One region of the Undibacterium sp. Di26W genome, then DNA from elsewhere that is predicted to be linked to it. Evidence: predicted binding sites of a transcription regulator. Region 1 holds the regulator's gene; the other holds the start of a gene.
The links. The regulator sigma-54, encoded in region 1, starts transcription at its own class of promoters, with help from an activator protein. The targets are predictions, from matches to a motif close to TGGCANGNAANCTGCTTT.

Region 1 (15,731 bases):
CTTCTGTTTCAGGCAATAGTCCAGATCCATTGAATCCTTTGAGCTTCAATGGCCGGGTTGTCAGTGTTGCCCTTGGTACTCAGGGTACACGTTGCGTCGCCGCGGATACACCTGTGACGATCACTGTCAAGGATTCTCAGAACGTCACGGCCACAAGCACGATGACGATCTTGAATCTTGCTGTTGGCGGTTGCTGATGATGAAATATTAGTCTGGCAAGTTTATTGTGATGTGTATGAAATAAGAAATAGTGTCGACTAATATTTTTCTAGTAGGCCTGATGGGCTCCGGCAAAACTACGGTTGGCCGGGCCCTGGCAAAAAAACTTAATAAGCGATTCATTGATTCTGATCACGAAGTAGAGGCGCGTACTGGTGTCTCTATTCCCGTGATATTCGAGATCGAGGGCGAGGCCAGTTTCCGTCAGCGTGAAGCGGATGCTATCCGTGATTTGACGGCACAGGAAAATATCGTTTTGGCTACAGGTGGCGGTGCCGTGTTAAATGCAGAAAGCAGGAAGTTTTTGCATGAGCGCGGCACCGTTATTTATTTGCGTGCGGGGATACAAAGCATATTGCAACGTACCCGGCATGACAAGAACCGGCCTTTATTGCGTACCGGTGACCCCCGCAAAAAGCTGGAAGAGTTAGAATCCCAGCGTGACCCCTTATATCAGGAAGTTGCCCATCTGGTGGTTGAAACCGGACGGCCCAATGTCCAATTTTTAGTACAGTCCATACTGGATAAATTGCCGCAACAATTCGGCAGTGAGACGGATGGTAGTACAAAGCAAACTATGTCTCCCGAAAATAATTCCTCAAGCACGGTCTTGAATGTCGATTTAGGCGAGCGCAGCTATCCCATTTCCATCGGTTCTTCCCTGTTGTCTGATAGCCAGTTCCTGCAATCCCAGATCAAGGGCAAGCGCATTGTCATCGTAACGAATACCGTTGTCGCCCCCATTTATCTGGCCGCACTGGAAGCAAGTCTGCGCGCCGCTGGCAAGGATGTGGTTTCCGTTGTGTTACCTGATGGTGAAGAACAGAAAAACTGGGCCAGCCTGATGCTTATTTTTAATGCTCTGCTGGAACAGAAATGTGACAGAAAAACCACCTTGCTGGCGTTGGGCGGTGGTGTGATTGGTGACATGACCGGCTTCGCCGCTTCTGCCTACATGCGTGGTGTACCGTTTATCCAGGTGCCGACTACTTTGTTGTCACAAGTCGATTCTTCTGTCGGCGGCAAGACGGGTATCAATCACCCGCTGGGCAAGAATATGATAGGCGCGTTTTACCAGCCGCAGGCAGTGATTGCCGATATTGCTACCCTGCAAACCCTGCCGGACAAGGAGTTGTCGGCCGGTCTGGCAGAAGTGATCAAGCACGGTGCGATTATCGATGCTGCCTTTTTTGACTGGATAGAAGCCAATATGGCCGCCTTGCGTGCCAAAGACGCCGAGGCTTTGACGTATGCCATTTTGCGCTCATGCGAAATCAAGGCCGATGTCGTACGCCAGGATGAACGCGAAGGCGGCTTGCGCGCGATTTTGAATTTTGGTCATACCTTTGGGCATGCCATAGAGTCTGGCCTGGGCTACGGCAAATGGTTGCATGGCGAAGCCGTAGGCTGTGGCATGGTGATGGCCGCAGACTTGTCCTGCCGCCTTGGGTATATGGACTACGTCAGCAAGACCCGCATCAAGCAACTGGTAGAAGCAGCAGGTTTGCCTGTTGTTGCCCCAGATCTGGGAGAAGAACGTTGGCTGGAATTGATGGAAGTGGACAAGAAAAACGAAGGCGGCAAGATCAAGTTCATCTTGTTGAAACCCTTGGGGCAGGCTGTGATTACGACCGTTCCTCAGGATATCCTGCTACAAACCCTGCGTAGCTGTATTTCTCACTGACGATCATGCTCATTGACGACTATGCTCATTGACAACTATGTTTTCTGACACTCACCTCGCTCCCTATGCTGCACAATCTGCCAGCACGCGGGGGCGACGTCACGCTGAAGAGGCATCTTCTTCACGCAGTGAATATCAGCGTGACCGTGATCGCATCATCCATTGCACCGCCTTTCGCCGTCTTGAGTACAAAACCCAGGTCTTCGTCAATCATGAAGGCGATTTATTTCGCAACCGCCTGACCCACAGTCTGGAAGTAGCCCAGATAGGACGTTCCATTGCCCGCAATCTGCGCCTGAATGAAGATCTGGTCGAAGCCATTTCGCTGGCGCATGATCTGGGGCATACTCCTTTCGGGCATGCGGGCCAGGATGCCCTGAACGCCTGCATGAAGGCATTTGGCGGGTTTGAACATAACCTGCAAAGCCTGCGGGTGGTCGATCAGCTGGAAGAGCGCTATGGCGCATTTGATGGCTTGAATCTGACTTTCGAGACCCGCGAGGGCATACTCAAGCATTGCTCCATCACCAATGCCAGATTACTGGGCGATGTCGGCCTGCGTTTTATCGAAAAGAAAAGACCCAGCCTGGAAGCACAGGTAACCAACCTGGCCGATGCCATCGCCTATAATAATCATGACATCGACGATGGCTTGCGCTCCGGTTTGCTGCAGGAAACGCAATTGATGGACCTGGATATTTATGCCCGCCACCGTGCGGTTGTGGATGCCAGCTACCCCGGCATCAATGGACGGCGGGCGATTGCTGAAACCATACGGCGCATGATCAATACCCTCATCGTCGATCTGATACAGACCTCAGCACAAAAAATTCGCGAGTGTGCACCAGCCAGTGTCGATGATGTGCGTGAGATGGAAAGAATGATTGCGTTTTCCGAGCCCATGTACCAAGAAGCACAGGCACTCAAGCAATTCCTGTTTGAAAACCTGTACCGGCATTATCAGGTTAATCGCATGACTTTCAAGGCCAGACGGACTATCAGTGAATTGTTTGGAGCCTTGTTCCAGGAACCGAATCTGTTGCCGCCTGATTATCAGGTAAAACAGATACAGCCTGAAGAAGAACACCTGCCATTACAGGTAAGAAAAATTGCAGACTATATTGCCGGCATGACAGATCGTTATGCCATGCGCGAGCACCGCCGTTTGTTCATGGTGGATGAAATTTGAATCTGAAACCGGGCTATCATAGCCCCTTTTTTATTTTGGAAAAAACATGTCCTCCCTCTCTTCTTTGTGTGCCCGCCTTGTATTCACCATTGCCGTAGCCGGTAGTGCCGGGGCGGCCTACGCGCTGTCATTGGCAGATTTAAGTAATCAGGATGCCAGTACCGGCCTGAAAGCTGCGCTGGACAAAGGCTCGGCGGCGGCAGTCAGCAAGCTGGGTGTGGAAAACGGTTTTCTGAACAATGACAAAGTCAAAATTCAATTGCCTTCGATATTGGAAAAAGCCCGCCCCATCTTGCAGATGACAGGCAAGGGACAACAACTCGATGAACTGGTGGTATCCATGAACCGCGCTGCCGAAGCCGCCGTGCCGATGGCCAAACCCTTGCTGGTGAACGCAGTCAAGTCCATGTCGCTGACTGACGCTAAAAATATCCTGACTGGTGGCGAGACTTCCGTGACAGATTTCTTCAAGGAAAAAACCGCGACTCCTCTGAGTGCCAAATTTTTGCCCATGGTCAAAGGTGTGACGGACAAGGCAGGCTTGTCGGCCAAATACAATAGCATCATGGGACAGGCACAGAAATTCGGTGCCGTTTCCCAGCAAGAAGCGACGGTAGAAGGCTATGTCACCCAGAAAGCCATGGATGGCCTGTTCCTGATGATTGCCGAAGAAGAAAAAGCCATACGCAAGGACCCGATTGGTGCAGGCAGCAAGGCGATCAGCAAAGTGTTCAGTTTGCTCAAGTAATCGACTGCCTGCTGATGTTGCTGAGGCTTATGTTGCTTACGCAATAGACATGCAATGAATAGATGAAAGAAATTCACCTGATGCATGAAAAAAATTCTTTAACCAAGAATTTTTTCACGAAAGAAAGCCGTTCAAAAAATGCAACAGCGCCCGGCAAGCCTTGCTACATAAGGCTTGCCGGGGGATGCTGAATTTTATTCCGCAGCGACTGGCGGTTTGATGCCCGGATGTTGCGTAGTTTTACTTAAGTAGCGTAATTTTCAACATGTTGATCACTTCCTGCTAACTTGGCACGGTAATTCATTAATTCCGTTTTTGAACTACCAACCAAAAAATAATTCAGGAGACCAGCATGTCCTATAAAATCCAATCCCTAGTTGCGTCCGCGTTGTTGAGCTGGGTGGCTGTTGCCCATGCAGCAGACCCGATCAAAATCGGCGTTGCCGGCCCATTTACCGGTGGCTCTGCACCAATGGGTGTATCGATGCGTGACGGCGTCAGACTGGCTGTCAGCGAAATCAATGCCAAAGGCGGTGTCCTTGGCCGTCAGTTGCAATTGATAGAGCGCGATGACGAAGCCAAAAATGAGCGTGGTGTACAGGTTGCACAAGAGCTTATCAATAAAGAAAAAGTATCTGCTACTGTCGGTTATATCAACACTGGTGTGGCACTTGCTTCCCAGCGCTTTTATCAGGAAGCCAAAATCCCGGTATTGAATAATGTGGCGACAGGCAGCATAGTCACCAAGCAATTTCTCGCGCCTGAACACAAGGACAACTACATTTTCCGTACCGCCGCCAGTGACACCATACAGTCGGCAATGATTGTTGACGAAGCCATTACTAAAAACAAATTCACAAAAGTCGCCATCCTTGCGGACTCCACCAATTATGGCCAGCTTGGCCGTGAAGACCTGGAAAAAGTATTGAACGCAAAAGGCATCAAGCCAGTCGCGGTAGAAAAATTCAATATCAAAGATGTGGACATGACGGCTCAGTTGCTAAAGGCCAAACAAGGCGGTGCGCAAGTTATCCTGACCTATGGTATCGGCCCTGAACTGGCGCAGATTGCCAACGGCATGGAAAAACTCGGCTGGAAAGTGCCGATGATAGGTAGCTGGACACTGTCCATGGGTAACTTCCTCGACAATGCCGGTAAGAATGGCGATGGCGCGATGATGCCGCAAACTTTTATTCAAGACCCGAATACAGCTAAGCGCAAAGCCTTTATCGAAGCTTACCAAAAGGCATATAAATTGGAACGCATGCCGTCTGCCGTTTCTGCAGCGCAGGGCTATGATTCGATTTATCTGCTGGCAGCGGCATTCAAACAGGCTGGCAGTACAGATGGGGTGAAAGTGCGTGAAGCGCTGGAAAACCTGAATGAAAAAGTCGAAGGTGTGGTTACCACTTACAACAAACCTTTCACGCATGATGATCATGAAGCCATCAAGCCAGGCATTCCTGTCATGGGTGAAGCCAAGGGTGGTCATATTGTTCTTGCCAAATAAGGCATAGGCGCACTCTGTAGCTAAATGGTCAGTTCCACTCCGGGGCTGGCCTTTTTTTCAGTCTGTCAGTTTGTACACTGGCCCGGGTTGATCCCGGGCCGGCTGGCGAACTGCACTCCATTGGATGGAAAAAATGGAAATCTTACTTCAACTTGTTTTCAGCGGTATTGCCCTGGGGATGATCTACGCGGTCATCGCCTTTGGCTACCAGCTGACATTTGCCACATCAGGCACGCTCAATTTCGGTCAGGGTGAAGCGTTGATGCTGGGGGCCCTGGTTGGTCTCAGCGTAGTTGGCAACGTGCACGGTGGCCCGTATATGAATTACTGGCTGATGATACCCATTGTCATCGTTTTCGGTGCCTTGCAGGGTATGTTTGTGGAATGGATAGGTGTACGTCCCGCCATCAAGATCAAATCCGAATTTGGCTGGATCATGTCCACCATTGCGCTTGCCATTATTTTTAAAAATGTCGCAGAAAATATCTGGGGTAAGGACGACCTGACCTTTCCTTCGCCTTTGTCGGCAGCACCGTTCCAGATATTTGGCGCCAATGTACAACTGATGCAAGTGGTAGTGGTACTGGGGGCGCTGGCAATGATGTTGGCGGTGGAATTTTTCAATCGCAAATCCATCTACGGCAAGGCAGTAGTCGCTACCTCGAATGACAGGGACGCTGCCGGCCTGATGGGTATCAATACCAGCATGGTCATTACCTTTTCCTACGCATTGTCATCGGCTACAGCGGCTTTTGCCGGTGTGCTGGTCGCACCGCTGACACTGACTGGTGCCACCATGGGTTCCGCCCTTGGCCTGAAGGCATTTGCGGTGGCGATTATCGGTGGTTTGACATCTGGTGTTGGCGCTATCGTTGGTGGACTGATATTGGGCATTGCGGAAACCACGACCGGTTTTTATATCTCGACTGGGTACAAGGAAGTGCCTGGCCTGGTATTGCTGTTGCTGGTATTGGCGATCAAACCGGCAGGTCTGTTCGGCAAAGCTGCCATCAAGAAAGTATGAGGCCTTATCATGAATAAAAAGACCCTGCTCGTTTCTATTGTCGGGATTGCTGCACTGGGTCTGTTCCCGGTTGTCATGCACAATCCTTACTATCTGCACCTGGTTGAAACCATACTCATCTATGCCATCTTATTGTTTGGTCTCGATATTGTGGTTGGTTATACCGGCCAGGTATCACTCGGCCACGCCGGCCTGTTTGGCATAGGTTCCTATACTACCGGTGTGTTGGTGTTTAAACTGGGTTTGCCATTCCTGGTGGCTGTGCCCTGCAGTATCGCCGTGGCAGCGCTGTTTGGTGCCTTGCTGGCCCTGCCTGCATTGCGCGTGACCGGCCCTTACCTGGCCATGGTGACATTGGCGTTTGGTACCATCATCACCATCCTGATCAATGAGATGACTTTCCTGACCGAAGGCCCCATGGGCATCAAGCTGACCAAGCCTGTGGTGTTCGGCCACAAGTTCACCGAGGTGGAATATTACTACGTCGTCGCGGCGATGATGGTGCTGGCGCTGATTGTGGTCCATCGTATTTTGCGCTCACACCTGGGCCGGGCATTTCAGGCTTTGCGTGACAGTCCGATTGCTTCTGACTGTATGGGGGTGTCGGTGTATCGCTACAAGGTAATTGCCTTCGTCATCAGCGCTGCTCTTGCGGGGCTGGCGGGAAGTTTGTATGCGTATTCAGAAGAATATATTTCACCGAATACCTATAACTTTGAACTGACCATCATGTTCTTGCTGGCAGTTATCATGGGGGGGCGTAAAACGCGTAGCGGTGCCTTGCTGGGTGCCCTGATCGTGGTCATGCTGCCATCGCTGCTGGCTGACATCGAACTGTTCCGCAAAATCGCCAGCGTGGCCGCTGTCATTGCGGTGCTTGCAGGTGGTGCAGCGATTGCCAAGCAGCGCAAGACCGTACGCGAAATGCTGGTGCCGGTAGGTGCAACGGTGGCCATGGCCCTGTTTTCCTACAAGCTGGAAAACATTACAGACTGGCGTTTGACCATTTTTGGTTTGATGACCCTGTTCGTCGTGTATTACCTGCAGGATGGCATCGTCGGGTTCGCCAACAGCCTGCTAGGGAAAGGCGCACGCCATGTGGAACTGGATGCTGCCACAGTCAAAGCCAGTCACGATCTGGCCATCATGAAGGCCAGTGAAGCCAGGGTCGGTGTTTTGCTGACTGCCAGAAAAGTGCTGATGCAGTTTGGTGGCTTGAAGGCATTGAACCAGGTTGACCTGCAAATTACCAAAGGCACGGTGCATGGCCTGATTGGCCCGAACGGTTCTGGCAAGAGCACCATGATGAATGTGCTGACCGGTATCTATCAACCCACCGACGGTGTGGTGGAATTTGGTGGTCATGTCATATCCGGCAATACCCCTTCGGCAATTGCGCTTGGCGGCGTGGCCCGTACTTTCCAGAACGTGCAGTTGTTTGGTGAAATGACCGCGACTGAAAATATCCTGGTTGGTCTGCACAATACCTTCCGCAGCAACGTGCTGGATGTCATGCTGAATACGCCGCGTTATCAGCGTGAAGAACGTCAGGCCCGCGAGCGCGCTGCCAGCCTGCTGCATTTTGTCGGCCTTGCTGACCTGGCAAATGAAGAGGCGCGCAATCTGCCTTATGGCAAACAGCGTTTGCTGGAAATAGGACGTGCTCTCGGCTTGAATCCGCAATTGCTATTGCTGGATGAACCTGCTGCCGGCCTGACCGCGCCTGATATCAAGGAACTGATAGCCATCATTCACAAAATACGTGAACACGGCATTACCATCATCCTGATTGAACATCATATGGATGTGGTCATGTCGATCTGCGATATCGTGACCGTGCTTGATTTCGGCCAGAAAATCGCTGAAGGCAAACCGGCTGCCGTACAGGCTGACCCCAAAGTGATAGAAGCTTATCTTGGTGGCAGTGTGTCAGATACCGCCGACATCGTCGCTGCATAAGGAGAACATCATGTTGAGCATTTCAAATTTACATGCAGCTTATGGCAAGGTCGAAGTCTTGCATGGCATTTCTCTGGAAGTACCTAAGGGAAAGGTAGTGACCCTGATAGGATCAAACGGCGCCGGAAAAACCACGACCATGCGCGCCATTTCTGGCATGCTGAAACCGAAAGAAGGTTCTGTTGTGTTGGCCGGCAAGGATGTGACAGGGATGGATTCTCACAAGATCGCACGTGCTGGCCTGGCCCATTCACCGGAAGGTCGGCGCGTATTTGCCACCATGTCGGTGACCGACAATCTGTTGCTGGGTGCCTTCCCGCGTTTTACCCGTAGCCGCCCGCGTGGCGACATAGAAACTGACCTGCAAAAAGCCATGGACTTGTTCCCGCGTTTGAAAGAACGTCGTAATCAGTTGGCCGGTACCCTGTCTGGTGGTGAACAGCAGATGCTGGCGATGGCCAGGGCGGTGATGCTGAATCCGGATGTCGTCCTGCTGGATGAACCTTCCATGGGGCTGGCACCGATACTGGTGGATGAAGTCTTTCGCATTATCGTGCGGCTGAAAGAGCAGGGCATTACCATGCTGCTGGTGGAACAATTTGCCGCGGCCGCTTTGGCGGTGGCAGATTATGGTTATGTGCTGGAAAACGGGCGCATTTCAGTTCATGGGCCAGCAGCCAATCTACAAAATGATCCGGCTGTGAAAGCGGCTTATCTGGGTGGTGGCGCGCATCATTGATGCGATAACAATCAGTTGGACATTAGATGGACAAAAGGGAGGCATTGCTTCCCTTTTTAATTTGGCCTGATATTCTGTCTGACTTGTTTTATCTAGTCTTTCAAGTGTCGCAAAGGATGCGCATGAGCTGGCCATGCTTCTGCGAAGAAGCCTGTCACTTGTTCCGTCGTCACCTCCGTCAGCGTACCGGGTGACCAGCGTGGCGTATTGTCTTTGTCAACGACTAGCGCACGCACACCTTCCAGCACTTCGCCGTGTTTGAAGCAATGGCGCACCATGTTTCTTTCCATGCGCAGGCAATCGGATACGGTCATGCTGGCGCTGCGTCGTAGTTGTTCCAGCGTGACGGACATCAGTAAGGGGGAACGTTTTTGCATGATGGCAAATGCTTGCTGTGCAAAATCAGATGCATCTTGCTGCAAGTTGTTGCTGATCTTGATTGCGCTGTTTCCGCTGAACAGGGCATCAATACTTGATCTGTTTGCTGCCAGCTTGCCGGTGCCAGGGAGTGCCTGATCTGCAAAAGGAGCAGCAAATTCGCGGATTGCCGCTCGCACATCCGTGGCGGTATTTTGCCCCAGAAGATGCATCAAGGCGGGCAGTTCTGATGTCGGTATAAATACATCGGCCAGCCCTGCATACAATGCATCTGCTGCGTTGATCATTTCACCGGTCAAGCCCAAGTAGGTACCGATTTGCCCCGGTGCACGCGACAGGAAATAACCTCCCCCCACGTCCGGGAACAGGCCGATATTCACTTCCGGCATCGCCATCTTGGTACGTTCCGTGACAATGCGCAGACGGCAGTCATTGCCTGCCTGGGCAATGCCCATACCACCACCCATGACTACTCCATTCATCAGCGCGATATAGGGCTTGGGGTAAAAATGGATTAAATGATTTAATGCATATTCTTCAGTAAAAAAGTCTTCCAACAGGGCAGAGTCTCCCATTGGTGTCGCGGTACCCACGTCATAAAAGAAACGTATATCGCCCCCTGCACAAAAAGCCTTTTCGCTACTGCCGTGAATGAACACAGCACGTACATTTACATCGTCTTGCCAACCCAGCAAAGTCGTGGTGAGCGCACGCACCATCTCCAGCGACAATGAGTTCAGCGCCTTGGGCCGGTCCAGGGTGATATAGCCTATGTTGTTCTTGACAGAAGTGAGGACAAATTCGCTCATGGTGATTGGCTATGCAGTAGAGAATGAAGCTGCTATTTTAGCTTTGTCAGCGATGCACGTCACGGGATGTATAAGTATATGAGGAAACAGTGCAAGTAAAGGATGCTCCTTGCAGTTGCAGTTGCAGTTGCAGTTGCAGTTGCAGTTGCAGTTGCAGTTGCAGTTGCAGTTGCAGTTGCAGTTGCAGTTGCAGTTGCAGTTGCAGTTGCAGTTGGGTTTGACTTTGGGGTTGTTTTTGAATTTAACAATTCCGATGTGTCGACGCCGTTTGTGCGGTACAGAAAATGGAAATAGAAGAGCCGATGTCTGAGCGTAGCGAGTTTCGGATCTTCCCATTTTTTGTACCGCACAAACGGGAACCCCGCAGGGGCGACGACGCCTCGGTCGCCTTCTTTTGCTTCCTTTTCTTGGCGAAGCAAGAAAAGGGAGTAGCTGCCGGGCTACCCCCGGCTGGCAATCTTAAATACTGTGGGTAAGTACATAAAAGCTACACACGTAAAGCATGCAGACCTGACATTAAATCAGACCACGGTATGCCAAATGTTGCTAGATTGCCTGCCCGCTATATTCCTGCCTACGTAGGAATGGCAGTAATACCTGTACAGCCTGTCAGAGGGCAATCAATTTAGCGATTGAATATATGATTTATTTCAGAACCATTCATCCAACAAAAAAGGACGCTTTTCGCGTCCTTGTTTTGGATACCCGCAACCCGAAGGCAGGGGTGGTGAGTCTTATGAAGCCGATGCCGGATCAGGAATATGCTTGATGGCGTCGTGCTGATGGTTTTGTATTTTGTCTTTGTGCTTGATGACCTGGCGATCCAGTTTGTCTACCAGTGTATCGATCGCTGCATACAGATCATGCGCCAGACTTTCTACATGAATATCTTTGCCACTGATATGCAGATTAATGTCGGCTTTGTGTCGTTTTTCCTTTTCCCGGAGCTTGTCCACCGTCAGGATGACGGCGATATCAATGACCTGGTCGAAATGTCGCCTGATACGTTCTAGTTTGGTATGTACATATTCACGAATTGCAGGAGTTACTTCGACGTGATGTCCACTGATGGTGAGATTCATACTGTGCTCCTATAGTGATGTTGCTTGCTGTAACGATAAGCTCATTGCTGTCTTATTGCCTTGAGCTAAATCATATATAGCAATTCAAACCGTGATTACAAGGACTTGCTTACAAAGATTTACGCAAACTCACTGGGGGGATTTTTAGGGCTTCACGGTATTTGGCAACTGTCCGTCGGGCAATTACCATGCCCTGTTCACCCAGCATGTCTGCAATTTTGCTATCAGAGAGTGGGCTTTTCTGGTCTTCTGCTCCTATCAACTGCTTGATGAGTGCGCGTATCGCGGTGGAAGATGCTTCTCCCCCTGTTTCCGTCGCGACATGGCTGCCGAAAAAGTATTTCAACTCAAACATGCCGTGAGGGGTCAGCATGTATTTTTGAGTTGTTACACGTGAGATAGTGCTCTCGTGTAATCCTAGTGTATCAGCAATTTCGCGCAAAACAAGGGGGCGCATGGCGACAGCACCGTGTGTGAAAAAATTACGTTGCCTTTCAACTATCGCTTGTGCAACGCGCAAAATGGTGTCGAAACGTTGCCGCATGTTCTTGATGAGCCAGCGCGCCTCTTGTAGCTGTGAGCCGAGTCCGCCTTCCCCCCGGTTTTGCTTCATGATGTTGGCATACATGCTACTAACCCGCAATTTGGGCATGACATCCTGATTCAGCGTGACTTGCCAGCCATTGCCTGATTTTTTGACGATGACGTCTGGCACCACATAATCCGATTCATCGACTGCAAAGTCGATACCCGGACGGGGCTTGCACAGTCTGATGACAGTTTGTGCGTCGCGCAAATCTTCATCGTCGCAGTCGAGAATTTTCTTGAGTTTGGTGAAATCTCTTTGTGCAAATAAAGTCAGTTGCGTTTCGACAATCTGCAAGGCCAGCCTGCGTGTCACGAAAGCAATTTTAGGCAGGCGTTTGATTTGCAGGGCCAGGCATTCAGAAGGTGTGCGAGCGCCCACACCGGCTGGGTCGAAGCTCTGCAGCATGTTCAGGGCAAATGCCAGCTCTTCTGGCTCCACGCACAATTCCAGTGGCAGGCTGGCATGGATTTCATCCAGGGTTTCTGTCAGGTAGCCATTGTTGTCAATGGCATCAATCATCAACTCGACCAGGGCGCGGTCACGCAGCTCGCGCAGGTTAAGGCGCATTTGTTCCTGCAGATGTTCACGCAGGGTGATGTGGGCAGCACCCAGTTGCGGGCGACCATCTTCATCATCGCTGCTTTTGCTGCCATGATGCACGTCATCAAAACTCCAGTCCTCTTCACTGGCGCTGAGGGCTTCGTTACTGACGGCGCTATCGGCATCACCCTGAACTTCCGTAGTACTGTTGCTTTCTTCGCGGGATGCAGGGGCTTCCATACCTGCATCGGCGGCGGTGCTGCTGGTATTGATGGCACCATCGGCCAACAGGCGCACGGCATGGTCCAGCGGATCATCCACACGCTCCAGCATGGGATTTTCGATGAGCAGGGTTTCCAGCTCCTGGTGCAATTCCAATGTGGACAATTGCAGCAAGCGTATAGATTGCTGCAATTGAGGCGTCAATGCCAGATGCTGGGACGTGCGTAGTTGCAGGCTTTGTTTCATGATGATTCCCGTCACATCCGGAAATGTTCTCCCAGATAGACGCGACGCACGGATTCATTTTGTATGATGTCGTCTGGCTTGCCGCTGGCCAGTACAGCGCCTTGATTGATGATGTAGGCGTGATCGCAGATGCCCAGGGTTTCACGCACGTTGTGGTCGGTAATCAGCACGCCGATACCGCGCTCCTTGAGGAAGCGCACAATACGCTGGATTTCAATCACGGCTATCGGGTCAACACCGGCAAAGGGTTCATCCAGCAAGACGAAGCGCGGATTAGTGGCGAGGGCGCGGGCAATTTCTACCCGCCGGCGTTCGCCGCCTGATAGTGACAGCGCCTGATTTTCCCTGATCTTTTCAATCTGCAAATCGGCCAGCAAGGCATTGAGTCTTTTGACAATGGATTTTTCTGAAAGAAATTTTCCATTGGCATCTTTTTGCAATTCCAGCACGGCGCGGATATTGTCTTCTACCGTCAGCTTGCGAAATACGGACGCTTCCTGCGGCAGGTAGGACAAACCCAGCACGGCTCTCTGGTGTATCGGCAGTTGTGAGATATTGACGGCGTCGATCGTGATATCGCCGGCGTCAGATGGCACCAGGCCAACGATCATGTAGAAGGAGGTGGTTTTGCCGGCACCATTCGGGCCCAGCAAACCAACCACTTCACCGCTTTTCACTTCCAGCGAGACGTCGCGCACCACCTGGCGCGCACCGTAGCGTTTTTGCAATCCCTTGACGATCAAGGTACTAGGCGTGGCAGTCATTTAATTGGTCTGTTTGGGTTGCAGGGTGATTTTGACGCGGCCAGCACCGTCTACATGCTGGCCCGTGGTTGAATTGGTACCGACAGCGATATCATTTTTACTGTCATAGGACAGGTATTCCCCTTCCTGTTCCTGGGTGACTTTCTTGCCTTCCAGATAGCGGATCTTGGCTTTGGAGATGAACTTGACGATTTCTGTCGTCTGATTGTATTCAGCGCGATCGGCTTCGCCTTCTACCCACAGATCCGGGCCGCCATCCCGTTTTTGCCGGAAGCTTATTTTTTTGCTGACTCCGCCGGTCAGCACGACAAACTCGTCACCGTTCGGGGCTTCGGTGACGACGGCTTTTTCTGAATTGACGATCAGGGTGCCGCGCACCAGTTGCACGCCTTTGGACAAGACGCGTACGCTGTTTTTTCCGTCTATTTCAGAATAACCGGCTTCTATGACTGTTTCTTTGAGGCTGTCAGCTTTTTCTGCACTTGCAGGCGTGTGCACTAATGCAAAACAGGCCAGTCCCAGGCATGGGCCAAGGGAGCGTGTCAATTTCATATTTTTCATTGGCAAATATCGCTTTCTCTATTTGGATGGTGTGGAGGGAGCATATTCACGTTTTTTCAAGTGAATACGCACCTTGCTCAGCAGGGCCAGATGCTGGGTGGAATTGTTGGCCTCCATGCCGATGGCTGTGGTGTCCACTTTTCCTGTTTTGACGGTGACGTGTTTGTCGGTTTTGACAATATCATCGTCGGGTAATAACAATAGATAATCGGTTTCCAGTCGCATGAATTGCGAGCTGAGGCCTTCTGGCCTTTCCATGCTGACATTGTCATACAGGCGCACCTCATCGTGTTCACGCTTGGGTGTGATCACCATGGATTTTTGTGATACAACGGCCAGGTCAGCCAGCAAATGCAAAGGTGGGCGATCAACATCAAAGCTATTGATTTGCGGACGCTGAATTTCTATATTGTCATTGCGTGGCAGATGTATCAGGCGTTCGCCAGTGATATGGTAATTCGCCTTGCCATTATTCGACAAACGGATGAAATTGAATTTTTCTACATAGTAATCCGGTGCCGAGCGTGCCGATGTACGGTTCTGTTCATCATTCGCATTGCGGCGTATGACTTCCATCACCCAGATGGTACCCAGGGTAATGACGCCCAGCAGTATCACTGCCAGCCAGATGCGAAAGCGGTCTATGGTCATATGATGTTTCATGACAGGTATGCCTCAATTGCCTGTTCATATCTGCCCTGGGCGCGCAAGATGAAGTCGCAGACTTCGCGCGCTGCCCCCTTGCCGCCGCCGGCAGTGGTGACGTAGTGCACTCTTTGCCTGACTTCGGCGTGGGCATTCGGTACGCTGGCAGAAAAGCCGCAGCGTGTCAGTATCGGCAAATCGATGATGTCGTCACCGATGAAGCCGCAGACATCAGCAGACAGACCCAGTTCGGCGATCAGTTGCAGGAAGGCTGATTTTTTGTCGTGTATGCCCTGGCGCACGTGGGTGATGCCAAGGTCGCCGGCGCGCTTGCCGACGATCGCCGATTGCCTGGCGCTGATGATGGCCGTGGCTATACCTGCCTGTTGCAACAGTTTGATGCCCTGGCCATCCAGTACATTGAAGGTCTTCATCATTTCGCCTTCAGGGCCGAAATGCAGGCTGCCATCGGTAAGAATGCCATCCACGTCAAATATCATGAGCTGGATATTGCTTGCATTCTGGGCTGCAGTTTGTTTCGCCATTTCCATCAGATTACCTTGGCCCGTGTCAGGTCATGAATATGCAGGGCACCAACCAGTTTTCCCTGGTCGTCAGCCACCAGCAACTGGTTGATGCGATAAGTTTCCATAATTTCCACCGCTTCTACAGCCAGTTGTTCTGGCCGTATGCGGCGCGGACTGCCATGCATGACTTCGGCAATCTGCAACTGGGTAAAGTCGCGTGTGCCATCCATCAGGCGGCGCAGATCACCGTCGGTGAAGATGCCGACGATATACTGGTCTTTATCCACCACGGCGGT
Region 2 (15,731 bases), on a different contig from region 1:
AGACTTTGCGGAATTGTTCAGGCTTGACGCTGGCTGCCACCACGGCATCAATTTCTGCGTCCGTCGGCCAGATGTCTTTCAGTGTCACTGGTTTGCCCGCTGCATCCAGGCCCAGCACATCTTTCTCGATATCAAAACGGATAGTGCCAGCGATGGCATACGCCACCACCAGCGGCGGCGAAGCGAGGAAGGCTTGTTGTGCATAAGGATGGATACGGCCATCAAAATTGCGGTTACCCGACAGCACTGCCGTTGCATACAGATCACGCTCTATGATTTCTTTCTGGATGACAGGGTCAAGCGCACCCGACATGCCATTGCAGGATGTGCAGGCATAGGCCACTACGCCGAAACCAAGCTGTTCCAGTTCAGGCAGCAATTTGGCTTCTTCCAGATACAGGGTCACGGCCTTGGAGCCAGGGGCGAGTGAACTCTTGACCCAGGGCTTGCGGGTCAGGCCCAGCCTGTTCGCATTCCGGGCCAGCAAACCGGCGGCCACCATATTGCGTGGATTATTGGTGTTGGTGCAACTGGTGATGGCAGCGATGATGACGGCACCATCCGGCATCAATCCTGGTTCGTTTTCAACCGTGCCGCTGATGCCGCGCGCTGCCAGTTCCGAGGTGGGCACGCGCTTGTGCGGATTCGACGGGCCAGCGATATTACGCACGACGGAAGACAAATCAAATTTCAGTACACGTTCATATTCCGCATTCTTCAGCGTATCAGCCCACAAGCCGGTTTCTTTGGCATAGGTTTCTACCAGCTTGACCAGTTCATCGTCACGGCCTGTGAGTTTCAGGTATTTGATGGTTTGTTCGTCGATGTAAAACATGGCGGCAGTAGAACCGAATTCCGGTGCCATATTTGCTATCGTTGCGCGGTCACCCAGGGTCAGGTGGGATGCGCCTTCGCCATAAAATTCCAGGTAGGACGAGACGACTTTTTGATTGCGCAAGAATTCTGTCAATGCCAGTACCGTGTCGGTCGCTGTGATACCTTCCTGTGGCTTGCCGCTCAGTTCAACGCCAATGATGTCTGGCAAACGCATCCACGACGCACGGCCCAGCATGACGCTTTCGGCTTCCAGGCCGCCAACACCAATCGCGATCACACCCAGCGCATCCACCATGGGGGTATGGCTGTCGGTGCCGACCAGGGTATCCGGGTAAGCAACGCCGTCTGTGACCTGTACTACGGGCGACATGCGTTCCAGATTAATCTGGTGCAAGATACCATTGCCTGGCGGGATCACATCGACATTCTTGAATGCCTTCTTGGTCCAGTTGATGAAGTCAAACCTGTCTTCATTGCGCCTGTCTTCAATCGCACGATTTTTATCGAAAGCATCCGGATCAAAACCACCGCACTCGACTGCCAGTGAATGATCAACCACCAGTTGCGTAGGTACGACCGGGTTGACCAGTGCCGGGTCACCACCTTGCAGCGCAATCGCATCGCGCAAACCCGCCAGGTCCACCAGTGCAGTCTGTCCCAGGATGTCATGGCATACCACACGGGCCGGGAACCAGGGAAAATCCAGGTCACGCTTGCGTTCTATGAACTGCCGCAGGGAATCAGTCAGCGTTGCCGGGTCGCAACGACGCACCAGATTTTCTGCCAGTACGCGCGAGGTATAAGGCAGCTTGTCATAGGCACCTGCAACAATTGCATCGACGGCTGCACGCGTATCGAAGTAATCCAGAGTAGTGCCGGGTAGTGGCTTGCGGAATTGAGTATTCATGGCTCGCTATGTTTCAATATTAGTATTCGGAGTTCGGACTGATCCAGTCGGCTATCACGGCAAGTTCAGAGCTGCAATTTGAAGCCTTCATGTGAAGCTGTAAAACCCATGCTTCCATAAAACCGGTGGGCCTGTATGCGTTTTTTATCACTGGTCAGTTGCACCAGCGTGCAAGCACGCTCACGCGCGACTTGTATCGCTTGCTCTATGATCCAGTGACCTATACCCTGCCCGCGCAGATAGCTATCCACCCGCACGCTTTCTATCATGGCGCGGGTAGCCCCTTTCCTGCTCAGGCCGGGGATAAAAGTCAGTTGCAGCATGGCGATGATTTTGCCATCCATGACACCGACCATCAAAAACTGGTTATCATCTTTGTCTATGCGGTCAAAGGCATCGCTATAGCATGGGTCATCCGATCCCACGCCTTCGCGATTCTTGCCCAGATCATCATCGGCGATCAATTCAAGCAGGCGCGGCAAATCCTGCTTCACTGCGCGCCTGGTACTTAGTGTTGATAGGTCAGCCTGGACTTTCATAGTGCAACTCTGCTTAATTGTGTGTCTTATTTGTCTGTCTTATTTGTGTTTCTTGTGTATGTTTCTTATTTGCGTTTATTCAGAGGAACAAACTTCAGATCTTCAGGGCCAACATAATTGGCACTAGGACGAATGATCTTGTTATCGATACGTTGTTCAATGATGTGTGCCGCCCAGCCCGAGGTACGGGCAATCACGAACAGCGGTGTGAACATGGCAGTCGGCACCCCCATCATGTGATAGGACACGGCAGAGAACCAGTCAAGATTGGGGAACATCTTTTTGATATCCCACATCACTGTTTCCAGACGTTCGGCGATATCAAACATTTTCATCGCACCGACATCCTTGGACAGATTGCGTGCCACTTCCTTGATGACCTTGTTGCGCGGATCAGAAATCGTGTACACAGGGTGACCGAAGCCGATCACCACTTCCTTGTTTTCCACACGTTTCTTGATATCGGCTTCTGCTTCGTCAGGATTGTCGTAACGTTTCTGGATTTCAAATGCGACTTCATTCGCACCGCCGTGTTTCGGACCACGCAAGGCACCTATCGCGCCAGTAATGGCAGAATACATATCAGAGCCTGTGCCAGCTACTACCCGGCCAGCAAAGGTGGAGGCATTGAATTCATGCTCCGCATACAGGATCAGGGACGTATGCATGGCTTTTTCCCACAACTCACCTGGTTTTTCACCATGCAGCAAATGCAGGAAATGGCCGCCTATGGAATCGTCATCGGTTTCTGTCTCTATGCGCTTACCATTGTGGCTATAGTGGTACCAGTACAGCAGCATGGACCCCAGCGAAGCCATCAGACGGTCGGCAATATCACGCGCACCCGGAGTATTGTGGTCATCTTTTTCTGGCAGCACGCAACCAAGTACGGATACGCCGGTACGCATTACATCCATGGGGTGCGATGAAGCCGGCAACCATTCCAGTGCCGCTTTCAGATTTGCTGGCAAACCGCGCAGCGCTTTCAGCTTGGCTTTGTAGGCACGCAATTCAGCCGCAGTCGGCAATTTGCCATGCACCAGCAAATGGGCAATTTCTTCAAACTCGCAGGCGTCGGCCACATCCAGAATATCGTAACCACGATAATGCAGGTCGTTGCCGGTTTTGCCCACGGTACACAGGGCCGTGTTACCAGCCGTCACACCAGACAGGGCAACCGATTTCTTGGGTTTGAAAGGAACTGCTTCAGTCATGATTTTTTCTCCATTGTTCATTAGAAGTGCCATTCCCATTTGCTGACTTGATGCAGCACAATAAGGGAACGGACTATATACGTATTATTTGGCCTTTTGCTGTGCGAAAAGAGCATCCAGCTTTTGTTCGAAATCGTGGTAGTTGATGCGCTCATACAATTCCATGCGGGTCTGCATGGTGTCGACTACGTTCTTTTGCGTACCGTCACGGCGTATTGCGCCATACACGTTTTCTGCTGCCTTGTTCATGGCACGGAAAGCCGACAAGGGGTACAGGACCAGGCCCACATCCACGGCAGCCAGTTCTTCGACAGAAAATAATGGGGTGGCACCAAATTCAGTGATATTCGCCAGGATAGGCACTTTGACAGCGCTCGCAAACTGCTTGTACATGGACAGTTCGGTGATCGCTTCCGGGAAAATCATGTCAGCCCCCGCTTCCACGCATGCCAAGGCACGCTCGATGGCAGCGTCCAGACCTTCAACGGCCAGCGCATCGGTACGGGCCATGATGACGAAGTTGTCATCGGTACGGGCATCCACTGCTGCCTTGACCCTGTCTACCATTTCCTGCTTGCTGACGATCTCTTTGCCCGGGCGGTGACCGCAGCGCTTGGCCCCCACCTGGTCTTCAATATGCATGGCCGCAGCGCCAAACTTGATCATGGATTTGACGGTGCGTGCCACATTGAAGGCAGAAGCGCCAAAACCGGTATCCACATCTACCAGCAAAGGCAGGTCGCAGACATCGGTGATGCGGCGTACGTCAGTCAATACATCGTCGAGATTGGAAATACCCAGATCAGGCAAACCCAGGGAACCGGCAGCAACGCCGCCACCGGACAAATAAATCGCCTTGAAACCGGCACGTTTTGCCAGCAAGGCATGATTGGCATTGATAGCCCCCACCACTTGCAGAGGGGATTCTTCCTGCATCGCCTTGCGGAAGGCGGCACCTGCGGAGTATGTACTCATGTGTATGCTTTCAGGTTAATGAACAGATTCTGGCAAGCGTATTGCAATCGGCATGCCACCTCTGGCCACAGACAGCGCAAAGAAGCTGAAACACCGACGAAAATACATGCAAATCAACTACTTACCAGGAAAAAAATGTGAAGCAGAACTTGAGTTCAATAGGTAATGCGGCGCATAATGACGTTTCAAATACAAATTTGAAACAACATTGAAACAAACACTGAAACATTAATTGAAACATGCCTTGAAACACCCAATGAAACAAGCCCCGGGACGATCCGTGGCCAGGCACCAAACATCCGGCCAGACACAAGCACAATGAAACACCCTACACCGCCGCGCGACAACAGCGATAAACCCGTGATCTGGACCGTATCCATTTCCCGCCTGTTCGACATGTTTCGCGACATCATGGTTGAATATGATGGGCGCGCCGATATCGAACCCATACACATGGGTTTTGAAGAAGCGGCGCAATACCTGAAAGAACGCCTGCAAACAGAAAGATGTGATGCCGTCATTGCCGCCGGCTCAAACGGTGCTTACCTGAAAAACCGCCTGCCGGTACCGGTCGTCATCGCCAAGGCCAGCGGCTTTGATGTCATGCAGGCACTGGCCAGAGCGCGCAAGGTGTCGCCCGCCATCGGCCTGATCAATTACCAGGAAACCATGCCAGAACTGGCGGATTTTAAAACCACCTTCGGCTTCCCGCTGGAACAACGTACCTACGTCACCGAAGAAGATGCGCGCGCCCAGATCAGTGAACTGAAAGCCAGTGGCATCAAGGCCATTGTCGGCGCCGGCCTGATCACAGACCTGGCAGAGGAAGCCGGCCTGACGGGCATCTTCATGTATTCGGCGGGGTCGATACGGCAGGCGTTTGACGATGCACTGGAAATCGCCCGCCTGACGCGGCTGGAATCTGCCCGCGGTCGCCAGCATCCAGCGGCGGATGCGCTGCGCGCGCGCCACAACCTGAATGATTTGCGGGGTGATTCGGCCATCATGCAGGCGACACGTAAATCGATCGCCCTGTTCGCCCGATCCCCCGCTACCGTGCTGCTACAAGGCGAAACCGGCACCGGCAAGGAACTGGCGGCCCAGGCCCTGCACCGTGAAAGTACCAGGGCGCGCCAGCCCTTTGTTGCCGTCAATTGTGGTGCCATCGCCGAAAGCCTGCTGGAATCCGAATTATTCGGCTATGAAGAAGGTGCATTTACCGGATCAAAACGGGGTGGTCATGCCGGCCTGTTTGAAACCGCCCATCGCGGCACCGTGTTTCTGGATGAAATTGGTGAAATGCCCCTGGGCTTGCAAACCCGGCTATTGCGGGTGCTGGAAGAACGTGAAGTGATACGCGTTGGCAGCATGCGCCCTATTCCGGTGGATGTACGCATCATCAGCGCCACCCATTGCAATCTGGAAGACCGCATCAAGGAAGGAAAGTTTCGCGCTGACCTGTATTTTCGCCTGGCGGTATTGCGACTACATTTACCCACCCTGCGGGAAAGAACGGACGATCTGCTTCCTCTTGCAGAATGGTTCCTGAAGCATGCCCTGGCTGGTATGGGCACACGCCCGCATGCCAATCTGCATGCAGAAATAAGCTCTTGTGGTTCTTTGCTCCAACATTATGCATGGCCAGGCAATGTAAGAGAACTACGCAATCTGATGGAACGCCTGGCCTTGTTTTTGGCAGCAGAACCCTTACAGGCACTGACGCCGGGCTTTGTCGCAAAAACCTTGCCTGAGCTGGTGATAACCGCTGTCCAGATGGAAGAAACGACAGCGCCAGCCAGCGAAGAATCGCTGGAACAGATCATGCAAAAATTCGACAACAACCGGGAAGCAGTGGCAGATTACCTGGGTATCAGCAGGACCACCTTGTGGCGGCGACTGAAAAATTGAGAATGGCAGCCAAGACACCAAATAAGCTGTGCAAATAGCGCCAGGGGCACATATATTGAACATCTTGACCACTCAATTTCCGGCACGGTAAGGTAAAATGAATTTGAGCTGCAACTCACACTCCATGGGTGCATTTGTCCTGCATAAAAAAATATTATGAAAAAATTACTAATTGTTGATGATAGCAAAGTGTCACGCATGGTCATACGTGCCCATGTGAAGGCAGCCCAGCCTGAGTGGGAAATATTCGAAGCCAGTACTGGTGAAGAAGCCATGAAATCTGTGCAAGAAAACAAGCCAGACTATTGCACCATGGACATCAACATGCCTGGCATGCTGGGAACGGATGCTGCAGAGAAAATTTTGAAAGAGCATCCTCATCTGCGCATTGCCATCTTCTCTGCCAATGTGCAAGATAGCATGCAGACACGCGCCAATTCCATAGGCAGTGTTTTCGTGGCCAAGCCTGTCACTGAAAAATCGATCACCATCGTCCTTAATTATTTCGCGAGCGGTCAATGAACACGCTGACTGAACTTCATCTTGATGCACTAAGTGAAGTTTTTAATGTCGGCGCGGGCAGAGCAGCAGCCAGCCTCAGTGACATCGTTGGCGAAGAAGTCCGTCTTTCGGTTCCTTCAGTAGAAATTCGCAAATCGTCTGAAATTGACGTATCCATCATGGGCATGCAAAGCGACAAGTTTGGTGCCGTCCACCAGACCTTTAGTGGTACGTTTGAAGCTGACGCCATCCTCTTGTTCACCGAAGCCCACGCGCTGGAAATTGTGCGCGACATGATGGGTTCGCAAATCAGCATAGAAGACCTGGCAGAGTTCGAGCAGGAAGCCATGTGCGAGCTGGGTAACATCATACTCAATGCCTGCCTTTCAGCGATGGCAGATATGCTGAATATCCCGCTCAGTTGTTCCCTGCCTGATTATTCGGTCGCCACCACGGAAGAGATTTTCCGACGCGTCAGTAATGACGTTGATCAACCTTATGTCTTGCTGCTGCATATAGACCTGACCATAGAAAGAAGACATTCTGAAGGCCACCTGATTTTCCTGCTCAGTTCAACCTCATTGACTGATTTGGTCACTCAGATAGATCGTTTTCTGGGGGAAACCTGATGGCGCAGTTGTTGTCCACCAGCCCTGTCGCTGTGGAGCAAATCCTGAACTCCATCAGCCTGGGTCTGATATTGGTCGATGCAGAACAGCGTATCTGTCTGTGGAACGGCTGGATAGAAAGACATAGCGGCGTTGCCGCAGAACAGGCGCTGGGCCGCCAGATCTCAGAAGCTTTTGAAGAATTGCCCAGCCGCGCCATCCTCACCGCCATCAGCAATACCCTGAATTACGGCCTGCCGGTGGTCCTGTCGAATGCCCTGCATCGCTCCCCCCTGCCGCTGTTTGACCGCAGTGAACAGGACGATGAAAAAAAGCGCATCCACCAATCCATCACCATTACGCCGCTCAGTGCGGACGATGGCAGCAGGCTATGCCTGATACAGGTCAGCGACTCATCCACATCGATCAAACGCGAAAAAATACTGCGTACCCATTCCGAAGCACTCAAGCGCGAAGCCACCACCGATAGCCTGACCGGCATTTATAACCGCCGCTTCTTTGACGAACATTACAAAATAGCGATGGGTCATGCCGTGCGCAACAATGTGCCGCTATCCATTTTCATGCTGGATATTGACTTCTTCAAGGAATACAACGACAGCTACGGTCATGTGGCCGGTGACAAGACATTGATACAGGTCGCAGCCGCATTGCGCAAACAATTGCTGCGGGCCACCGATGTACTGGCACGTTTTGGTGGCGAAGAATTCATTTTGATGCTGCCGAATATGGCACCCGAATTGGCCATGCAATTTGCCGAAAAACTGCGTACCGCCGTATGGGACCTGAATATACCGCACATCAATTCGCGCGTCGGGGACCGGGTCAGTATCAGCATAGGTTTCAGCAATTACCACAAGCATCCGGATGTGGATCAGCATATGTTGCTGAAATGTGCTGATGCTGCTTTATATGAAGCAAAAAAAACAGGCCGCAACCGGAGTCATTATTTGCCACTGCAAGATTTTCATGTGCCGTCAGCCAGCATTGCTGAGTCTGCCGACAGTCATGACGAAGGCCTGCTCAGCTGATGCTGTCGCACCTGCCTGATTTTCATCTGGTTTTTCTTAGTTATTAATTCATGGCGTGGCCCTTGCCGGTCAAACCACACACATACAAGGTATCGGCATGCGTAAATCATTCTCGGCATTCTCTCCTGCACGTCGCCATATCCATCACCTGATCGCTGCTGGTCTGCTGGCTTTTTGTGGTCTGGCAAATGCACAACAGGTATTGCGCGTATCCGCCATACCTGATGAAGCGCCGACAGAATTACAGCGCAAGTTCAAACCCCTGGGCGCCATGCTGGAAAAAAAACTGGGCATGAAAGTGGAATTCATTCCCGTTACCGATTACGCGGCTTCGGTAGAAGGCCTGATCAATAAAAAACTCGACATGGTCTGGTTTGGTGGTTTTACTTTCGTGCAAGCCAAAGTACGCAGCAAAGACCAGGTGATACCGCTGGTACAGCGTGAAGAAGATGAAAAATTCAAATCAGTATTCATCACTACCGATAAAAACATCAGCAAACTCGAAGACCTGAAAGGCAAGACCTTTACCTTTGGTTCTGAATCTTCCACATCCGGCCATTTAATGCCGCGCTCTTATTTGCTGGCAGCCAAGATCAATCCTGACACCGACATGAAGCGCATTGCTTTTTCTGGCGCACATGATGCAACTGTCGCTGCAGTATCCGGCGGCAAGGTGGACGCAGGCGCCCTGAATATTTCAGTCTGGGAAAAACTGCTGGCGCAAGGCAAGGTCGATACCAAACTAGTCCACGTGTTTTACACCACGCCAGGCTATTTTGACTATAACTGGTCTGTGCGCGCCGACATGCCTGCCGACCTGCGCAAGAAGATCACAGACGCCTTCCTGAATCTGGACCCGGCCAATCCACAAGACAAGGAAATCCTGGATCTGCAACGTGCGACACGCTTCATCCCTACCAAGGCTGACAACTACAAGGCCATAGAAGCGGCAGCACATAATGCCGGCCTGCTGAAGTAATGTCGGCAGCAATGTCGGCAACAGCGCTGCGTTTGCAGCAATTGAGTGTGGCTTTTCCCGGTGCGGTACACACTGCATCGGTGGCCGGGCAAGCACAGCAGCAATACATCCTGGAAAATCTTGACCTGACGGTAGCCCAGGGCGAACAGATTGCCATCATAGGGCCGTCCGGTGCCGGCAAAACCACCCTGCTGCATACCCTGGCTGCCGCGCATCAGCCAGCCACTGGGCAATTCCAGTTTATGGGAAAAGATGTGTGGATGCTGTCGCATACGGCGCGCCATGCCCTGCGTCGTCATTTGTTTCTGGCACCACAAACACCGCCACTGCCAGCACGCCAGCGCGTCATTACCGCAGTGCTGGCCGGCCGCCTGCCTCACTGGACACTGGCACGGGCGCTGCGTAATCTGATCAAGCCCACCGACCCGCTGGCCGCCTGGCAAGCCTTGCAGCGTTTTGATTTACAACACAAGCTCTATGCCAGGGTAGATAAACTGTCTGGCGGTGAGCGCCAGCGCTGCGGACTGGCACGCCTGCTGCTATCCGATGCCAGCCTCTTGTTGGTGGACGAACCCCTGTCAGCACTTGACCCCACACTGGCCCTGCAAACCCTGCATACCCTGCAGCAAGAAGCAAAACAACGTCATGCGACGCTCATCTGCAGCCTGCACCAGGTGGAGCTGGCCCGCCGGCACTTCCCCCGCATCATAGGCTTACGCGCTGGCAAAGTCCTGTTCGATAGTGACAAGGTGGACGATCAGATGATCGCCGACCTGTACCGTAATGCCGGCAGCCCGCAGCAGCCGGTGGAGATACCGGCACCGAACCGGCCAGACCTGTCTGGCTTTGCTGATGCACCTCGCTGCTTTTAAGCACAATGACGCACCAGGATAGCCATCCAGATATCCAGCACGATCCCGCATGGCGCCTGCGGGTGACGCTTGCATTATGCATGCTGGCCTTGCTCTGGCCCATGCTGTACATCACTGAATTCAAGCCCTGGCAACTGATCGATGCGCAAAGCCTGGGCGCGACCTGGCGCTTCCTGTCCGGCTTTTTTCCACCTGCCCATTCCACAGAATTTTTACTGATCGTGCTGGAAGCCACCTGGCAAACCATCGCCATTGCTACTGCGGGCCTGACGCTGGCACTGCTGGGTGCGATTCCCATGACCCTGATCGTCAATGAACATTTATCAATTTCACGCCTGGGCAGCGGGCGCATGCATGGCATGGCCAGACTGCTACGCCAGGTCGTGCGCTGGAAGCTGGTACTCCTGCGCAGCGTGCCCGAGCTGGTGTGGGCGCTGCTGTTTGTGCGCCTGGTCGGGCTGGGGCCGACTGCCGGTGTATTTGCCATCGCCCTTACCTACGCCGGTATGCTGGGTAAGGTGTATGCAGAAATACTGGAAGCCAATGACGCCCACGCCACCGACAGCCTGCTCAGAAACGGCAGCAGTCGCCTGACTGCATTTCTGTACGGTGCTTTGCCGAATGCCGCACCAGAGCTGGTTTCCTACACCATCTATCGCTGGGAATGCGCGATACGCGGTTCTGTCGTCATGGGTTTTGTCGGCGCGGGCGGCCTGGGGCAACGCATGGATGAATCCATGAAAATGTTATCCGGCGCTGAAGTATCGACCATGCTCATCATTTTCGTACTGCTGGTGGGTATCGCCGACCTGGCCAGTAAATTATTCCGCAAGGCACTGGCATGAGTATAGAGAATACCGACAGTATGCCTGCCGCCCCTGCGCTGTTCAGCCCACTCAAGCTGGCATTAAGTATAGGTATAGTGTTGCTGGTCGTAGGCAGCTTTGTCAGTCTGAACATGGAATGGCGTGCCCTGTTCAGCGACGACTCAGCCAGCAAAACCTGGGAATTCCTGCAAGGCTTTGCGCCACCAGATATCAGTCCTGCCCTGCTCAGGAAAACTGTCCTGGCATCTTTTGAAACCCTGGCCATGTCGGCACTTGGCACCTTGATTGCCGCCATGCTTGGTCTGTTTCTGGCGCTGCCAGCCAGCGGCCGGTTTGGCAAGCTTGCAAAAAGCAGTACGCGATTATTTTTGAATGTAGCCCGTGCCATCCCCGAACTGGTGTGGGCATCCATCATGCTGATTGCTGCTGGGCTGGGGCCATTTGCCGGCACCATTGCGCTGGCAGCGCATACCACCGGCGTACTTGGTCGCCTGTTTGCCGAAGCACTGGAAAACGCCGCACCGCAGGCAGAATCGAGCTTGCGCCTGAACGGTGCCTCGGCCATCAATGCCTTCCTGTATGCCACGCTGCCACAAAGCCTGCCGCAAATGCTGTCCTATACCCTGTATCGCTGGGAAAATAATATTCGCGCCGCCGCCATACTCGGCGTAGTCGGTGCCGGTGGACTGGGACAGATGTTGAAGTATCATTTATCATTATTCCAGATGCAGACTGCCGCCACGGTCATTATCGCCATGCTGATACTGGTCGCCATGGTGGATGCCCTGAGTTTTGCGATGCGACGCTGGCTGATGCGTTAAATAAAAATTTAAATAAGACATAAAATTACGCCATGAGCCTGTCCGCCAAACCCTATCTGCAACGCATCAGCCTACGCGATGACGCTGTCATTGATTTTGACAGCTACCCCTACCACATCCCTGCAGTCAGGGAAATTGATGTGCTGGACTTTCATGCTGACGTGACTTTTTTTGTCGGTGAAAACGGTGCTGGCAAATCGACGGTACTGGAAGCCATTGCTATGGCGCTGGGCTATGGCCAGGAAGGCGGGACGAAGAATGTCGCGTATCGCACCACAGAATCAGTATCTTCGCTACATCAGAATCTGCGCTTATCCAAAAGCTTCAAGAAACCGCGTGATGGCTACTTCTTGCGGGCAGAGAGTTTCTTCAACGTCGCCACCTACATGGATGAGCTTGCCTATACAGATAGCTATGGCGGCTCGCTGCATGCACGCTCGCATGGGGAATCTTTCATGGCATTGTTGCTGAACAAGCTGGAAGGCAATGGCCTGTACCTGATGGATGAACCCGAAGCGGCCTTGTCCCCCAACCGTCAACTGGCCGCCTTAAGCGCCATACATCAACTGGTACAGGATGGCTCACAATTCATTATCGCCACCCATTCACCGATATTGCTGTCCTATCCTCACGCGAAAATTTACCAGTTTGATGGCAGCGGTATCACTGAAACCAGTTATGAAGACACAGAACACTTTGCAGTGACCCGTGACTTTCTCAACAATTACCCCAGGCGGCTGGAACAATTACTGGCTGACGATGCATCATGACAGCTTGGAACCTGTTGTCGATCTTAGCGAATAGCACAAAACAAAGCTGAACTTCCGGATAAGCATTATGATTAATTTTCTCAACAACCCTCGAATACGGCTCAGTACATTGCTGGGCTGCCTGACTATCCTATTCTGCCTACACCCCATGAATGCACACGCTGAAGAAGCATCCTCGCCACTAGGTTCACTCGTCATCATAGGCGGTGCCTTGCGCATGGATAATGCGGCGGTCTGGCAGCGCATTGTCCAGCAGGCCGGTGGCAAAGGGGCAAAAATTGCAGTCATCCCGGCGGCGGCTGGCAACCCTGAGCGCGCTGCCGCTGCCACTGTCGCCGCACTGAACCAGAACGGTGCCCAGGCCTTTGTCATTCCCTTGTCGGTCAAATATCCACACGTCAAGCCGCAAGACATCGTCAATGACGCCGCCTGGCTGGATAAATTGAAGCAAGCCAGCGGTGTGTATTTCACCGGCGGCGACCAGGCACGCATCGTGCAGGCACTGCTCACACCGGATGGTAGCAAGACCGCCATGCTGGAAGCAATCTGGGCCTTGTATCAACGCGGTGGGGTGATTGCTGGCAGCAGTGCCGGCGCGGCCATCATGAGTACCACCATGTTTTATGATGCCCAACCCGTGCTGCCCACATTGAAGCAGGGGGTCACTGATGGCAAGGAAATTGCCAACGGCCTGGGCTTCATCGGCCCCGATGTATTCATAGACCAGCACCTGATCATCCGGGGTCGCTTTGCCCGCATGTTGCCGGTCATGCTGAAGAAGCATTACAAGCTGGGCCTGGGGGTGGATGAAAATACGGCCATGGTGGTCAGCAACCAGGCTGAAGTCGAAGTCATCGGCTATAAGGGTGCCATCCTGTTTGACCTGACAGAAGCAAGCACCGATAGCAGCCAAAAGAATTTTAATATCAGCAATGCCCGTATCAGCTATCTGGACCGGGGTGACCGTTTCAATTTGCGCAGCAAGACACTGACACCGTCCGCTGACAAACTGCAGGGCAAGCTTGATCCTGCCCATGCCTCCAATACTGATCGACACTTCTATGCCGATATCCTGGCCAATTCCGTAGTCACCGACCTGATGTTTCATTTAATCGGCAGCAAACAGGAACGCAGCATCGGGCTGGCCTTTGGTTTGGATCAGCAGCCTGAGCTGGGTTTTGAATTCAGCTTCAGCAAAGTGGCAGAAAGCCAGGGCTATTTTTCAGCATCTTCCGGTGCCGAGGCGTATACGGTACTGAAGCTGCGTCTGGATATACGACCGGTCAACATGCAGTTACCCTTATACAAATAAATCGCTTGCGCACAGGGGGAAAGGATGACCATCTGTGGCGTCCTTCTGCCATCCTGTTGGCATCGCTTTGTCGGCCCTTTTGCCGCCCTTTTGCCACCCTTTTGTTGCCCACCTTCCGGACTGCCGCATCAGAACAACACCCCTGCACTAATTTGTCGTTTGTTTGCCTATTCTTCACACTATGCAGTGTTAGCTTCACATACAATCAAACTGCAGCACTGACTCTCCCTTGCGCATTGGGTGCAGGCTGCGTGACTACCATTCATCAAATAATGCAGATCCTGCCATCAGCATGGGCTAAAGGCCAGAGATGATTAAGGAAGCTCTCTCGCTGTCATACGCACACCTGTTGCGCTGCATAAACCAGTGAGACCACGTCATGAAACTCAGTACCCGCATCATTCTGCTGTGCGCCATCACCCTCTTCGGTATCTCCGTCATTTCCATCATTTCGCTGTATTCCCTGCGCCAGAGCATGATGAAGGAACGCAAGGAGCAGATTTCCAACATGGTCGAAATGGCCTATGCCGCCATAGAAAAAGCCCATGCGCTGGAACAGGCGGGCAAGCTGTCGCGTGATGATGCCCAAAAACAGGCCAAACTGGCGATTTCCAGCTTCCACAAGGATGAAATGTATTTCTTTGTGCGCGGCTACAACGACGATTTGCTGCTGGTACACCCCAAAGCCTCACGCATCGGTGTTCCACAAAAGGATATGAAAGAATCCGGCGACCGCTATCGGGCTTCACTGGCAAACAGCGCCCTGGGGATCGTGCAAGCCCCTGGTACTCGCCCTGGCGTTGAGGCAGCGGTCGATAAAATCTATGCCGTAAAAAGATTTACCCCGTGGGAATGGCTGGTGGGAACCGGCACCTACATCGACGACATCAATGATTCGTTCTGGCAACAGGCCGGCATACTGCTGGGTGTGGGCTGCGTCATGATGGCCCTGGTAGGCGGCATCGCCTGGCGCATCACGCGTGCCATTCTGGGTCAGTTGGGCGGCGAGCCAGCCTATGCGGCCGAAGTGGTGGGACATATCGCCGAGGGCGACCTGACCACCGACATCAAGCTCAGGCACAATGACCAGTCCAGCCTGCTGTTTGCCATCAAGAGCATGCGTGACAAGCTGGCCGCTGTGGTCAGTGAAGTACGCACGGGCTCTGAATCGATTGCCACGGCTTCGGGTGAGATCGCCTCGGGCAATCTGGATTTATCCAGCCGTACCGAGCAACAGGCCGGTGCGCTGGAAGAAACCTCATCCACCATGGAAGAGCTGACATCCACCGTCAAACAAAATGCCGACAATGCCAGACAGGCCAACCAACTGGCGATTTCTGCTTCTGAAGTGGCGACCCAGGGCGGCAGCGTGGTGGGTAAAGTCGTGGCCACCATGGGTTCCATCAATGAATCATCGAAGAAAATTGTCGATATCATCAGCGTCATTGACGGCATTGCCTTCCAGACCAACATCCTGGCATTGAACGCAGCAGTAGAAGCGGCACGCGCCGGTGAACAGGGACGCGGCTTTGCCGTCGTTGCCAGCGAAGTGCGCAATCTGGCGCAGCGATCCGCCTCTGCCGCCAAAGAAATTAAAACCCTGATAGAC

Region 2: the regulator sigma-54 is predicted to act here: its motif matches at 4,513-4,530, upstream of prpB (methylisocitrate lyase).

The regions. Positions count from the first base shown of each region.
Region 1 is NZ_JBMPOR010000017.1:42,196-57,926, forward strand. It holds gene ACO0LM_RS18790 (beta strand repeat-containing protein) at 1-197, shown strand, start outside; gene aroKB (bifunctional shikimate kinase/3-dehydroquinate synthase AroKB) at 281-1,903, shown strand; gene ACO0LM_RS18800 (deoxyguanosinetriphosphate triphosphohydrolase) at 1,941-3,092, shown strand; gene ACO0LM_RS18805 (DUF4197 domain-containing protein) at 3,139-3,840, shown strand; gene ACO0LM_RS18810 (ABC transporter substrate-binding protein) at 4,193-5,350, shown strand; gene ACO0LM_RS18815 (branched-chain amino acid ABC transporter permease) at 5,484-6,374, shown strand; gene ACO0LM_RS18820 (ABC transporter permease subunit) at 6,384-8,333, shown strand; gene ACO0LM_RS18825 (ABC transporter ATP-binding protein) at 8,344-9,072, shown strand; gene ACO0LM_RS18830 (enoyl-CoA hydratase/isomerase family protein) at 9,165-10,259, opposite strand; gene ACO0LM_RS18835 (hypothetical protein) at 10,362-10,553, shown strand; gene hpf (ribosome hibernation-promoting factor, HPF/YfiA family) at 10,994-11,341, opposite strand; gene ACO0LM_RS18845 (RNA polymerase factor sigma-54) at 11,451-12,938, opposite strand; gene lptB (LPS export ABC transporter ATP-binding protein) at 12,950-13,702, opposite strand; gene lptA (lipopolysaccharide transport periplasmic protein LptA) at 13,703-14,254, opposite strand; gene lptC (LPS export ABC transporter periplasmic protein LptC) at 14,282-14,926, opposite strand; gene ACO0LM_RS18865 (KdsC family phosphatase) at 14,923-15,453, opposite strand; gene ACO0LM_RS18870 (KpsF/GutQ family sugar-phosphate isomerase) at 15,459-15,731, opposite strand, start outside.
Region 2 is NZ_JBMPOR010000018.1:11,409-27,139, reverse strand. It holds gene acnD (Fe/S-dependent 2-methylisocitrate dehydratase AcnD) at 1-1,744, opposite strand, end outside; gene ACO0LM_RS19315 (GNAT family N-acetyltransferase) at 1,810-2,283, opposite strand; gene prpC (bifunctional 2-methylcitrate synthase/citrate synthase) at 2,349-3,497, opposite strand; gene prpB (methylisocitrate lyase) at 3,582-4,472, opposite strand; gene prpR (propionate catabolism operon regulatory protein PrpR) at 4,791-6,380, shown strand; gene ACO0LM_RS19295 (response regulator transcription factor) at 6,537-6,902, shown strand; gene ACO0LM_RS19290 (chemotaxis protein CheC) at 6,899-7,510, shown strand; gene ACO0LM_RS19285 (diguanylate cyclase) at 7,510-8,541, shown strand; gene ACO0LM_RS19280 (putative selenate ABC transporter substrate-binding protein) at 8,639-9,520, shown strand; gene ACO0LM_RS19275 (phosphonate ABC transporter ATP-binding protein) at 9,520-10,392, shown strand; gene ACO0LM_RS19270 (PhnE/PtxC family ABC transporter permease) at 10,473-11,237, shown strand; gene phnE (phosphonate ABC transporter, permease protein PhnE) at 11,234-12,040, shown strand; gene ACO0LM_RS19260 (AAA family ATPase) at 12,073-12,810, shown strand; gene ACO0LM_RS19255 (cyanophycinase) at 12,959-14,122, shown strand; gene ACO0LM_RS19250 (methyl-accepting chemotaxis protein) at 14,502-15,731, shown strand, end outside.